Regions from separate parts of the Vibrio sp. 2134-1 genome, predicted to be linked through region 4. Evidence: predicted binding sites of a transcription regulator. Region 4 holds the regulator's gene; each other region holds the start of a gene.
What was found. The regulator CRP, encoded in region 4, controls carbon source genes, mostly activating them, when cyclic AMP is high. The targets are predictions, from matches to a motif close to TGTGANNNNNNTCACA.
Positions count from the first base shown of each region.

Region 1 (3,191 bases), on a different contig from region 4:
ACCTTGTCTGCAATCTTGTTGATTGCGAAGATGATTTCTTTCGCTAGGTGGTAACCCGGTGCTGCTTTTGCTGCGAAGAACACAACGCGTGGCGTACACTCAAAACCTGGTTCATTAAGAATACGGTGGTACAGAGACAGTACGTGTAGCAAGTCTAGATGCTGACGTTTGTACTCGTGTAGACGCTTGATTTGAACATCGAAGATTGCATTAGTATCGAGCTCGATACCCATGTTCTCTTTCACCCAAGTTGCTAGGCGTTCTTTGTTCTCTTTCTTCACTGCCATGAATTCTTTTTGGAATGTCGCGTCAGTGGCGTACTTCGCAATACCTTCAAGTTGCTCTAGTTTCGCTGGCCATTCTGGGCCGACTTTCTCAGTGATAAGCTGAGACAGACCTGGGTTACAGAACTTCAACCAGCGACGTGGCGTAATACCGTTCGTTACGTTGTGTAGACGTGTCGGGTACATTTCGTGGAACTCTGGGAATAGGTCTTTCTTAACCAATTCAGAATGAAGTGCTGCTACACCGTTTACTGCGTAAGAGCCGATTACACATAGGTTTGCCATGCGAACCATGCGGTGGAAACCTTCTTCGATGATAGAAAGCTTCTGTTGCTTCGCGACATCACCCGGCCACATTGCACGTACGTCTTGTAGGAAGCGGTGGTTGATCTCGTAAATGATCTCCATATGACGTGGTAGCAGGTGCTGGATTAGCGACTCTGGCCATGTCTCTAGTGCTTCTGGAAGTAGCGTGTGGTTGGTGTACGCAAATGTCTTAGAGCTGATTTCCCAAGCCGCTTCCCAAGCTAAACCTTTTTCATCCATCAGGATGCGCATTAGTTCAGGAATCGCAATCGTTGGGTGCGTATCGTTAAGCTGGATAGTCTCTTGCTTAGGTAGATCCGCTAGCGAGTAGCCCGCAGCTTCGTGGCGACGTAGGATGTCACGTACAGACGCTGCTGAGTGGAAGTACTGCTGCATTAGACGCAGTGTTTTACCTTTCTCGTGGTTGTCGTTCGGGTAAAGCACTTTAGTGATGTTACCTGCGTCGATCAGTGCGTGCTGAGCTTCGAAGTAATCACCATTGTTAAAGCTTGCTAGTGAGAATGGTGCAATCGCCTGACATTCCCAAAGACGTAGCGGGTAAACCGTGTCTGATTCGTAACCCACAATTGGAAGATCCCAAGGCATTGCTCTTACTGTCATGCCTGGTACCCATTTGCGAACTTCTTTACCGTTCTCGTTAATCACTTCAACGTGACCGTAGAAACCGATCTCTTGCGCAAGTTCTGGACGCGCAATTTCCCAAGGGTAGCCTTCTACACCGCGCCAAGCGTCAGGTGCTTCTTGCTGGCGACCATCTTTGAATGACTGTTTAAATAGACCGTATTCGTAATGTAAACCATAGCCGACAGTTGGGAATTCTTGTGCCGCACATGAATCCATGAAACACGCAGCCAGACGACCAAGGCCACCATTACCCAATGATGGGTCGCGCTCTTCTTCTAGCAGATCAGTTAGGTTGTAACCCAGTTCAGCCATTGCTTCTGTTACTTGTTCGTACAGACCCATGCTGATTAGGTTGTTACCAGTCAAACGACCGATAAGGAATTCTAGCGAAAGGTAGTTAACGCTCTTCGCACTTTTAATGCGTGGATCTTCTTCTGTCGCAAGCAAATCTAGAGTAGTAAATTCAGCCAGAGCATGCCCCATTGCTAGGTACCATGCGCGGCTGTCTGCGTTTTCAATCGTATGAGCGTAAGTTACAGATAGGTGTTTCTTTACGCTTTCTTGGAACGACTTCTTGTCAAATTGTTTTTGTTGAGTAGGTTTCATTACGAAATTCTCACGTCTTTTGGTAATTCATCTGCCATACATCGTGCATTTACCTCTGTGAATAAACATCCTCCTAATTCTCATCCTTTGAAGGAGGAGGGCTGAGGGCGTAGAGGGGGTACCATTGCTAGGTTAGTGATCCAAATCTCAACAAAGTGAACTTTGCACCAGTTCTTAGTGATTTTGATCACAATGGAATGTGAGAAAGGTTAAAACCCGTTCATGACGCTTTTTATAGTCCACTCATCTGATGATGTGAAAATTGTAATATCGGTCACATTAACTCGGTCAGCGTAGAAGAACTTTTCGTAATCTATGTGCAACGCGATCTTAACGCTAACGAAACAAACGACATTTAAGTGACGACAATCACAAATAAAGGGCGTAGTTGATGGTAAATCCATCAACCCTTGAGAATTAGGAAGTGGATCAAAGTAACGAACATTTCTGATGTCGTAACATCCCTCTCAGCTCACAGGATTGTACGCTTTTTATACAAACTAGAATTAGGCGATGTGAGTTATTTCTAGTTTTCGCTAGCTTTTATATCTAAGTGACCGTATGGAATGGTTTTTCAGACGGACGCAAGCCCCAATAGTAGCGACATTATCCGGTATTCAAACAGTGTTTTTGATGCTGATGACATCATTCAGTAAGACGGCTTTCAAGGGGGCTTTACTAGAATGATCACGTTGCTGTCATTTGGGTATACATAAATAAGGACATAACTACTAATGTGGATTCCATCTAAGCTTACTCGACCAGGACGCCTGCACAATGCCATCGTGCGCCCACGAGTGTTGGACTTACTACAGCAAGCGCCTTACTACAAATTGGTTTTATTCCGATCCCCAGCAGGTTACGGAAAAACAACAATGGCAGCGCAGTGGCTATCCGATAAGCCAAACGTCGGTTGGTACAGCATTGATGACAGCGATAACGACGGCTTTCGCTTTGTAAACTATCTGCTTCAAGCATTAAACAAAGCCACCAACTTCAGTTGCGCTAACGCACAAAAACTGGCGGAAAAACGTCAGATCTCGTCTTTACGCTCCCTATTTAGCGAAGTATTCGCTGAAATGGCTGACTTTCATCAAGAATGCTACGTGGTGCTTGATGACTACCATTTAATCACGAATGATGAAATCCATGAATCCATGCGTTTCTTCTTAAAGCACATGCCAGACAACCTCACCGTTGTGGTAACCAGTCGTGCAGCGCCGCCTCTAGGCACTGCAAACTTACGTGTTCGTGATTTAATGATCGAAATTGGCAACGAGATGTTGGCGTTTGATACCGAAGAAACCACTCGCTTCTTTAACCAGCGTATCGCCGATGGTATTGATGAAG
Region 1 covers NZ_JAWOUS010000010.1:113,946-117,136, forward strand. The annotation lists gene R7R78_RS13195 (glycogen/starch/alpha-glucan phosphorylase) at 1-1,841, opposite strand, end outside; gene malT (HTH-type transcriptional regulator MalT) at 2,576-3,191, shown strand, end outside.
Region 1: a site for CRP is predicted at 2,105-2,120, ahead of R7R78_RS13195 (glycogen/starch/alpha-glucan phosphorylase). Genes of this name have one in related genera too.

Region 2 (3,191 bases), on a different contig from region 4:
CAGTTCGATGTTGTTGTGGCTCGTTTGAAATCTGAGTATAACGTTGAAGCGATTTATGAAGGCATTAACGTTGCAACTGCTCGTTGGGTTGAGTGTGGTGATGCGAAGAAACTGGATGAGTTCCAACGCAAGAATCAAGCGAACTTAGCATTGGATGGTGGTGATAACCTAACGTATATCGCTCCAACAATGGTTAACTTAAACTTGGCGAAAGAGCGTTTCCCTGACGTTGATTTCCGTGCGACGCGTGAGCACTAATTTGCGCGGTTAGGGTAAGCCTTAACGCAAACTAGATTTTAAAACGCCCTTGGCTATAAACTTAGCCAAGGGCGTTTTTATATAAGGATAAGATATGAATTGGTTTAAACGTGGGCTAAAGCGTTACGACAACTGGTGTAAAGAGATGGGGTTAACTCCCGATCAGAAACGCAGTTGTGTCCCATATCGAAAAGACCCAGCCCATCAAACTGAAGAGAAGAGTGAAGCCCAACCATCCTCTGATTTTCTGCCCGCAGATACAGATAAAAAGCGTCAAGATGAAGCTCTTTGATACGCACTGCCACTTTGATTTTGATGTGTTTCAAGATGACTTTGCACATCAACTTGAGCTTGCTCAAACGCAAGGCGTCGCAAGAATTTTGATTCCTTCCGTCGGTCCGCAAAACTGGGCTCGTATTCAAACTTTGGCAGAGCAACATGCCAATTTGTATTATGCGCTCGGCTTTCATCCGTATTTTCTTGAAGATAACGTTGAGCAGCACCTTACAGAGCTAGAAGGCTATCTAAATCAAAAAGGGCAGCAGTGCGTGGCAATAGGAGAGTGTGGTTTAGATTTTGCCATTGATGTTGATCCACAGTTGCAAGAAAAGATACTTGAAGTTCAATTTGAGCTGGCTAGACGCTTCGAACTCCCAGTTATTTTACATAGCCGAAAAGCGCACAATCGCCTCATTCAAATGGTGAAAGCGGCGAATCTCCCTAGAGGTGGTGTGCTACACGCTTTTTCTGGGAGTTATCAGCAAGCCATGGAGTGGGTCAAATTAGGTTTTTTTATCGGTGTAGGAGGAACGATTACCTACCCAAGAGCCAAGAAAACACGCGACGCAATTCAAAAATTACCACTCGAAAACCTAGTAATCGAAACAGACGCACCAGATATGCCTATACTTGGATATCAAGGGGAGTCAAATCACCCAGCCAAACTCATTCACGTCTTTAATGAGCTCGTAGAGTTGCATAACGGCCGAAAGCAATCGATTGCCTCTCAACTGTGGAAAAATAGCAATTTTGCTTTCTCGATATGTGAATAAAATCTAAAGATGTGGTTTGAAATCGAAAACGTTTTCCTGCTTATTGTGAATTAACTCACAAAGCTGGTTGAATCAATCATGAATCTTATAGGAAAGTGTGAGGCTGGCATTACTTTAATTGATTCTGCATGAGTATAATTGTCCCCGCTTTATAGCTCCATTTTGTAACACGCCAATAAATAACTTATAAGGAAGTCATAAACTATGAGCCTGTTTATGAGCCTAATCGGTATGGTAGTGCTTCTTGCGATTGCAGTGGCATTTTCTAACAACCGAAAAGCTATCAACTTTAGAACTGTGGGTGGCGCATTCGCTATCCAATTCGCATTAGGTGCATTTGTTCTGTATGTACCTTGGGGCCGTGATCTACTAAACGGTTTCTCTTCAGGTGTTTCTAACGTTATCAACTACGGTAACGATGGTTCATCATTCCTGTTCGGTGGTCTTGTTTCTGACAAGATGTTCGAAGTATTCGGCGGCGGCGGTTTCATCTTCGCATTCCGTGTTCTTCCTACACTGATCTTCTTCTCTGCACTGATTTCAGTTCTTTACTACATTGGCGTTATGCAATGGGTTATCAAGATTCTTGGTGGCGCACTACAAAAAGCGCTAGGCACTTCGCGTGCGGAATCAATGTCAGCAGCAGCTAACATTTTCGTAGGTCAAACTGAGGCACCTCTAGTTGTTCGTCCATTCGTTCCAAAAATGACTCAATCAGAGCTATTCGCGGTAATGTGTGGTGGTCTAGCTTCTGTTGCTGGTGGTGTACTAGCTGGTTACGCATCTATGGGTGTTCCACTAGAGTACCTAGTTGCGGCATCATTCATGGCAGCACCAGGTGGTCTACTGTTCGCTAAAATCCTTCACCCTGAGACTGACCAGCCTCACGAAAGTATCGAAGAAGCGATGGACGGCGGTGACGACAAACCAGTTAACGTAATCGACGCAGCTGCGGGCGGTGCGGCTTCTGGTCTACAACTTGCGCTTAACGTAGGTGCAATGCTAATCGCATTCGTTGGTCTAATCGCGCTAATCAACGGTATGCTAGGTGGCATCGGTGGTTGGTTCGGCATGCCAGAACTAACACTAGAGCTAATCCTAGGTTACGCGTTCTCTCCACTAGCATTCCTAATCGGTGTTCCATGGGCAGAAGCTGTAACAGCTGGTTCATTCATCGGTCAGAAAATCGTAGTGAACGAATTCGTTGCTTACTTGAACTTCACACCATACCTAGGTGAAAACGCTCAAGTAATCGCGGCAACTGGTGAAGTAATGTCTGAGAAGACAACAGCTATCATCTCATTCGCACTATGTGGTTTCGCGAACCTTTCTTCTATCGCGATTCTACTTGGTGGTTTAGGTAGCCTTGCACCAAACCGTCGTAGTGACATCGCTCGCATGGGTGTTAAAGCAGTTCTTGCAGGTACGTTGTCTAACCTTATGGCAGCGACAATTGCAGGCTTCTGCTTAAGCCTTGCAGCACTATAATTAGAATCGGTTCTTAATATATAGACGCCGTTTTACATCATGCCCTGTAGCAAGAGATTGCTGCGGGGCATTTTTCGTTTTTCGGGCTCCAAAATTTCATCGGGTGTTTGCCTTAGTCGAGGTATTACGCAGTCAATGGAATAGGGGCTAGGAAATTTTGAGATACAAACCGTTTGCGCTCTATTTGGTGCTACAGTTTTGCGGTGAAACTCTATAATGTATTAATCACAGGATAGTGGTTAAGCTTGATTCTTAATCACGTAATGAATATTACATAATCGATGGGCAAATGAATTGCCCTGCAATATCAGATCTAATAGGCGTTTTGCTTTGTGATGTGATATTAAAGACACCGCAATCATAGATTGTTGTGCCATAGGCCAAACTGGTACT
Region 2 covers NZ_JAWOUS010000009.1:85,118-88,308, forward strand. The annotation lists gene prfC (peptide chain release factor 3) at 1-258, shown strand, start outside; gene R7R78_RS12180 (DUF5363 family protein) at 353-550, shown strand; gene R7R78_RS12185 (TatD family hydrolase) at 537-1,310, shown strand; gene R7R78_RS12190 (NupC/NupG family nucleoside CNT transporter) at 1,515-2,798, shown strand; gene R7R78_RS12195 (hypothetical protein) at 3,157-3,191, opposite strand, start outside.
Region 2: a site for CRP is predicted at 1,355-1,370, ahead of R7R78_RS12190 (NupC/NupG family nucleoside CNT transporter). Genes of this name have one in related genera too.

Region 3 (3,191 bases), on a different contig from region 4:
TCTGAGGTGATAAGAAGGTTCCGCAAGCGGCTCACTTGCTTCCGCTACATACTCCTGGGAAACAAAACGAGACACCTCATCGTAAGGATTATGATCGAGCGTTGCGATTGGCTCTTCATCAGCGGAATAATTGACGTGCTGGCAAAGAATATAGCCAGAATGCGCTTCGCCAGAAACAATCCAATACACACCGTTATTGCTGTTCGGTTGCAATGCAATATAGTTTGAGGCCAATTCATAATGCGTTGCGTGGTTTACCCAGCGCGCATCAATGGTTGCAAGCTTGCGGCGGCAGCGGCTAGCTATATGGTCAACATGGTCGTAAAAGGTTTTTGGGTTAATACTAAGCTTACGGCAGATTTCTCGTACGGAATATCCCGTAAACAACAAGCCCATCAAGTTCTCTTGAAACTGAAGCTTCTTGTTGGCACCAGACCACTTGTCGACAAAGGTACTTTGACACACTTTACAGCGGTAACGTTGGCGATCGCCACTGTAACCGAAAGCGTGATAGAGGTGTTTGTGAGTGTGGACAGAAAGTCCAAAGTTGTCGCAATCATCATTACGGCAAGCAGGCAACCCGTCACTGTGGACGTGCCGCAGGCGATGAAGTTCGTTCACGACATCGCGATTATTAAGTAAGGGGGGGAAAGCTCCACATTCACGGCATACCATCGCCGGACGCTTAGGGTTCGCATGTTGCAGAACGTAACGCTTTGCATCACTCAATCCAAAGTTGTCACACGCCAATGTTTTACAAAAGTTGAGTTGTAACCCATCTGCGTCTTTTGGCAGTTCGCCGTTAGACACAATCGCCCCCTCGGGATAATTCGGGCAGCCAGCATAACTCTGGCTGCAAATTATTACTTACTATTTGTTCTTAGATGTTGATTGCAGTTTCTAGTGCAACTTTCATCATGTCGTTGAACGACTTCTGACGCTCTTCTGAGCTTAGTTTTTCACCACGGATGATGTGGTCAGAAACTGTCAGGATAGTCAGTGCTTTCGCGCCTAGGTCAGCTGCTACGCCGTAGATACCAGCCGCTTCCATGTCTACACCTAGGATGCCTAGTTTTTCCATCTTCTCGAAGATGTCTGCTTCTGGTGTGTAGAACAGGTCTGCAGAGAATACGTTACCTACTTTTACAGGCACTTCCTGAGCGCGCGCTTGGTTAACTGCTTCTTCTAGAAGACCGTAATCAGCGATTGCTGCGAAATCGTGGTTGTTGAAACGGATACGGTTAACTTTAGAGTCTGTAGAAGCACCCATACCGATAACAACGTCCATTAGTTTCACGTCGTCACGTACTGCACCACAGCTACCTACACGGATAACGTTTTTCACGCCGTATTCAGCGATTAGCTCGTGTACGTAGATACAGCAAGACGGGATACCCATGCCGTGGCCCATTACAGAAACTTTTTTGCCTTTGTAAGTGCCAGTAAAGCCGAACATGTTGCGAACGTCACAAACTTGTTTCACATCTTCTAGGAACGTTTCAGCGATGTATTTAGCGCGCAACGGGTCGCCTGGCATTAGAACTGTTTCAGCGAAATCACCTGGTTGTGCGTTAATGTGTGGGGTTGCCATAAGTGCTCTCCAAAGTTTTGTTTTGATAAAACGCCTCTATTATAGAACGCTATTACCAATTCTGTTGAACTTGTTCGTTTTCGTTGAGGCAATAATATCGGGACGTACAGTAGCCCCTTGAGAGCTTAGTCACAAAAACCACGCATTTAGAAACTGCAACTACTATTGATAACCAAATCTGTTGAAATCAAAAGAGCAATCGATTTGCTTTTGAGCAGTTTGTCGATTGCGCGCACAAATTCTTTGTTTTTGGGCCAAACTTTTTTCTGACAGCTGGTTGATCGAAATACTTTCGAGTGAAGTAAAACGATTAAATTGTACAACTTATTTTCTTGTACAATCTGGAAAGGCTTGCTATAAGTTATACAACAAAACTTTTTGTATAGGGATGCGTCATCATGGAATCTTCAATCAAAGTAGGTATCAGTTCGTGTGTTTTGGGTGAACGAGTGCGTTTTGACTCTGGTCATAAGGTGAGCAACTTTGTGACTAAAGAGCTCAGCCCGTATTTTGACTTTGTTTCGGTATGCCCTGAAGTCGGCGTAGGTATGCCAGTACCCCGTCCAACAATTCGTCTTGTTTCTAATGAAGAGCGTGTTGCATTGGTTGAAACCAAAAATCCAGAAAATGATCATACCGACAATATGCTCACTTACTCGGCCAATAAAGTAGATGAACTTCAAAGCGAGCAGCTTTGTGGTTACATCGTTTGTGCCAAGTCACCAACTTGTGGCATGGAGCGAGTCAAGGTTTACAGCAAGAACAGTGCTGCGAAAGAAGGTGTTGGCTTGTATACACAAACATTGATGCAAAAAATGCCTTGGTTGCCTGTTGAAGAGGATGGCAGACTTAACGACCCTGTATTGAAAGAAAATTTTATTACTCGAGTATTTTGTCTAAATGACTTTTACGGCTCGATGGATGGTGAGCCTACTCGTGGCAAAATCATCGACTTTCATTCGCGCTACAAACTGACGTTAATGGCACACCACCCAGAGTCATACCGCTCCCTTGGCCGCTTAGTCGCTGATGTCGCTAATTATGAAATTGAAGACTTTTACCAAGAGTATCGTTTAGGACTTATGAAGGCGTTAACGAATCGGGCTAGCCGCAAAAACAACACAAATGTGTTGATGCATTTACAAGGGTACTTCAAACGCTCACTAACTAAAGAAGAAAAAGAAGAGTTAGCGACAGTGATTCACGACTACCGTATCGGAATGCTGCCTCTGCTAGCACCACTTACATTGATTAAGCATTACTTAAATACTTACCCAGACGAGTATTTAGCAAAACAGAAGTTTTTAGAACCGTATCCGCAGGAGATGAGATTACGCTATGGTTTGTAGTTCAGAAGAAAAACTATACGCGATCCGAGATGTCGCAGAAATCACGGGTGTAAAACCAGTTACGCTGAGAGCTTGGCAACGAAGATACAACTTGATCCAACCTCAGCGAACTGAAAAAGGACACAGACTTTATCGCCAGCAAGATCTCGATACGATTCGCGAAGTCCAGAGCTGGCTCGCGAAGGGGATTTCGATTGGTAAAGTGAAGGGGCTGCTAGGAAAAAGCGCCGATGTCGAAGTCAAAAACGAGG
Region 3 covers NZ_JAWOUS010000003.1:39,028-42,218, forward strand. The annotation lists gene R7R78_RS04820 (hypothetical protein) at 1-810, opposite strand, end outside; gene deoD (purine-nucleoside phosphorylase) at 881-1,591, opposite strand; gene R7R78_RS04830 (YbgA family protein) at 1,990-2,940, shown strand; gene R7R78_RS04835 (MerR family transcriptional regulator) at 2,930-3,191, shown strand, end outside.
Region 3: a site for CRP is predicted at 1,710-1,725, ahead of deoD (purine-nucleoside phosphorylase). Genes of this name have one in related genera too.

Region 4 (3,191 bases):
TGGCAAGACATTGCGCCGGAAACATTGGAAAACTTAATTCGTGAATTCGTCTTACGCGAAGGAACGGATTACGGAACCGTCGAGGTTTCTTTGCAAGACAAAATTGATCAAGTTAAAGCTCAATTGGAAAAAGGTGAAGCGGTTATCGTGTTCTCTGAGCTACACGAAACCGTCGATATTCAACATAAAACAAAATTTTAGACCCTTCACATTTTACCGTATCCCACTCGATGACAAGGTATTGTTACGTGCTATAGTGGGATATCGACCGTGCAGTAGTAACTCTACTGCACATTACAGGTAAGTAATTTTCGACAAGGTTTGTCATGTCAGCTAAACACCCAATTATTGCGGTTACTGGTTCGTCCGGTGCCGGCACGACCACTACATCTGAAGCCTTCCGTAAAATGTTCAATATGATGAACGTTAAACCCGCATGGGTTGAAGGCGATAGCTTCCATCGCTTTACTCGCCCAGAAATGGACATCGAAATTCGCAAAGCCCGCGAGCAAGGTCGACACATTAGCTACTTTGGCCCACAAGCTAATGACTTCCCGGGATTAGAAGAGTTTTTCCGTAAGTTCGGGCATGATGGTACTGGCAGCGTGCGCCGTTATCTGCACACGTTTGACGAAGCGGTTCCCTACAATCAAATGCCAGGCACGTTTACACCGTGGCAAGACTTACCCGAAAACAGCGACGTGCTGTTTTATGAAGGGTTACATGGTGGCGTGGTCGATGGCGATGTTAATGTTGCTCAACATGTGGATTTCTTAATTGGTATGGTGCCGATTGTGAACTTAGAGTGGATCCAAAAATTCGTACGTGACACTCGCGATCGCGGCCATTCGCGTGAAGCGGTAATGGACTCAATCGTGCGATCCATGGACGATTACCTCAACTATATCACTCCGCAGTTTTCTCGTACTCACATCAACTTCCAGCGCGTACCGACCGTTGATACTTCCAACCCACTTAATGCAAAAGGCATCCCTAGTTTGGATGAGAGTTTTGTGGTGATTCGCCTACGCGGTATCAAGAATGTCGACTTCCCATATCTGCTGGCCATGATTGATGGCTCATTCATGTCACGCCACAACACGATTGTCGTACCCGGCGGTAAGATGAGCTTTGCAATGGAGCTCATAGTTCGGCCTATCCTACAACAGCTCATCGAAACAGGGAAAATTGGCTAAAAACCTGCCTGCGAAGATGTTTACTTTTCATACCGTGATCATGTGCACAGTTTTGCTTACAAAATCTCAATCATGGCACGATTAAAATCAAGAAATCGTTTTCGAAAAAGGATACTATTTCTTACCGAAACACAAGAGAGCTTGCAGCATATAAAAAGTGCTCTTATTCTAGTAGGCCTAATTCAGGCTTAGCTAAAATATGGATAGCGCAAGCGTACCCTGCAGAGGAAGTGAGATATTATGGTTCTAGGTAAACCTCAAACCGACCCAACATTAGAGTGGTTTCTTTCACACTGTCATATTCATAAGTACCCTTCAAAGAGCACGCTAATTCACGCGGGCGAAAAGGCAGAAACTTTGTACTACATCGTTAAAGGTTCTGTTGCGGTTCTTATCAAAGACGAAGAAGGTAAGGAGATGATCCTTTCTTACCTAAACCAAGGAGACTTTATTGGTGAACTTGGTCTATTCGAGGAAGACCAAGAGCGCACAGCTTGGGTTCGTGCTAAATCTCCTTGTGAAGTTGCTGAAATTTCTTTCAAGAAGTTCCGTCAGCTTATCCAAGTAAACCCAGACATCCTAATGCGTCTTTCTGCGCAGATGGCTCGTCGTCTTCAAGTAACTAGCCAAAAAGTGGGTGACCTGGCGTTCCTAGACGTAACTGGTCGTATCGCTCAGACGCTTCTGAACCTTGCAAAACAACCAGACGCAATGACTCACCCAGACGGCATGCAAATCAAGATCACTCGTCAAGAAATCGGTCAAATTGTTGGCTGTTCTCGTGAGACAGTAGGTCGTATCTTGAAGATGCTAGAAGAGCAGAACCTAATCTCTGCTCACGGTAAAACCATCGTGGTTTACGGTACTCGTTAATCTCGAACTAGAGTGACACGAACAAAATTATAAAAGCCACCAATGGCAACATTGGTGGCTTTTTATTTACTCATGACCAAATGAGATAGGGTGCAGCGAACACTAATGAGTAAGCTTAACAGGTTAACCCTAAAACTTAGCCATTCGTACTTTCAAAGATTTTGTCAGCTGAAGCGGCCACGAAACCTGGGTACAAATCACCATTTTCCATCGGATAGCGCTTAGCAAATTCATAAAACCCGCCAGGGATAATTTCAGTGCCTTCGCTAAAACGAACCGCTACTTTATCTGCCATGGTCGATGACTGCTCTAGCAACACCTCAGGAGTGCCCTTCACTTCACCACCATTTTCATTAATGGTAAACCCAGCGGTACGCAGATGATCGTTTACCTGCTTCACTTCTTCATATTCATTGAGCTGGTTAACGCTCACCGTGAAGTGGTTTGCTCCGTAACCATGCGCCGCAAGCCAAGATGCGTACTCACTTTCTTTAGCCAACGTTTGGTAATCAGCAAAGCTTAAATCCCACAAGCGTCCACCATGTAAGAATGCGCTATCTTTCAGCTTGTCAGCATCGATTTGTGCCACCAAATTTTTCACAATCTCTTGTAGCTCAGGCGAGCACTCTTCAACTTTTAGCTCACTAATAAATACTTTAGGTTGCTTCGGATCTGGGTGCTCATAGTGCTTAGCAACCAGCTTTTTGCTTTCGAAAATGTAATCACCACACGCCTTGTAACCAATAGCTACAAATGGCTTAGCTAGAGTTTCAATACCAAGAGGCGCGATATTGAAGGTACGTAAAGCTATATGATCATTAATCAGAGGCTCATCTTCTTGAAGCAGCTGATGCACTTTAGCAGCCGAAGGGCAAAGACGTTGAATGTAATCTTGCCATAGCGATTCAAATAACACATCGGGCGTCATAACGACTCCTTGTTACGAGATGTAGAGTTTAAAGGTAAGCGGAAGTTGGCTGCTCGTTCACAACAAAAGTTGTCCAGAATAATGAACGAGCAACCATCAACCTGTGACGGTAAATGCCAGTCAGTCAACACGCTTTTCCGAGTCTTTGCTCACTTTTCGTGTTCTGCCAACGATCACTACAACCCATACCTAAA
Region 4 covers NZ_JAWOUS010000025.1:30,000-33,190, reverse strand. The annotation lists gene R7R78_RS20850 (YheU family protein) at 1-201, shown strand, start outside; gene R7R78_RS20845 (phosphoribulokinase) at 327-1,196, shown strand; gene crp (cAMP-activated global transcriptional regulator CRP) at 1,437-2,069, shown strand; gene R7R78_RS20835 (DUF1338 domain-containing protein) at 2,206-2,997, opposite strand.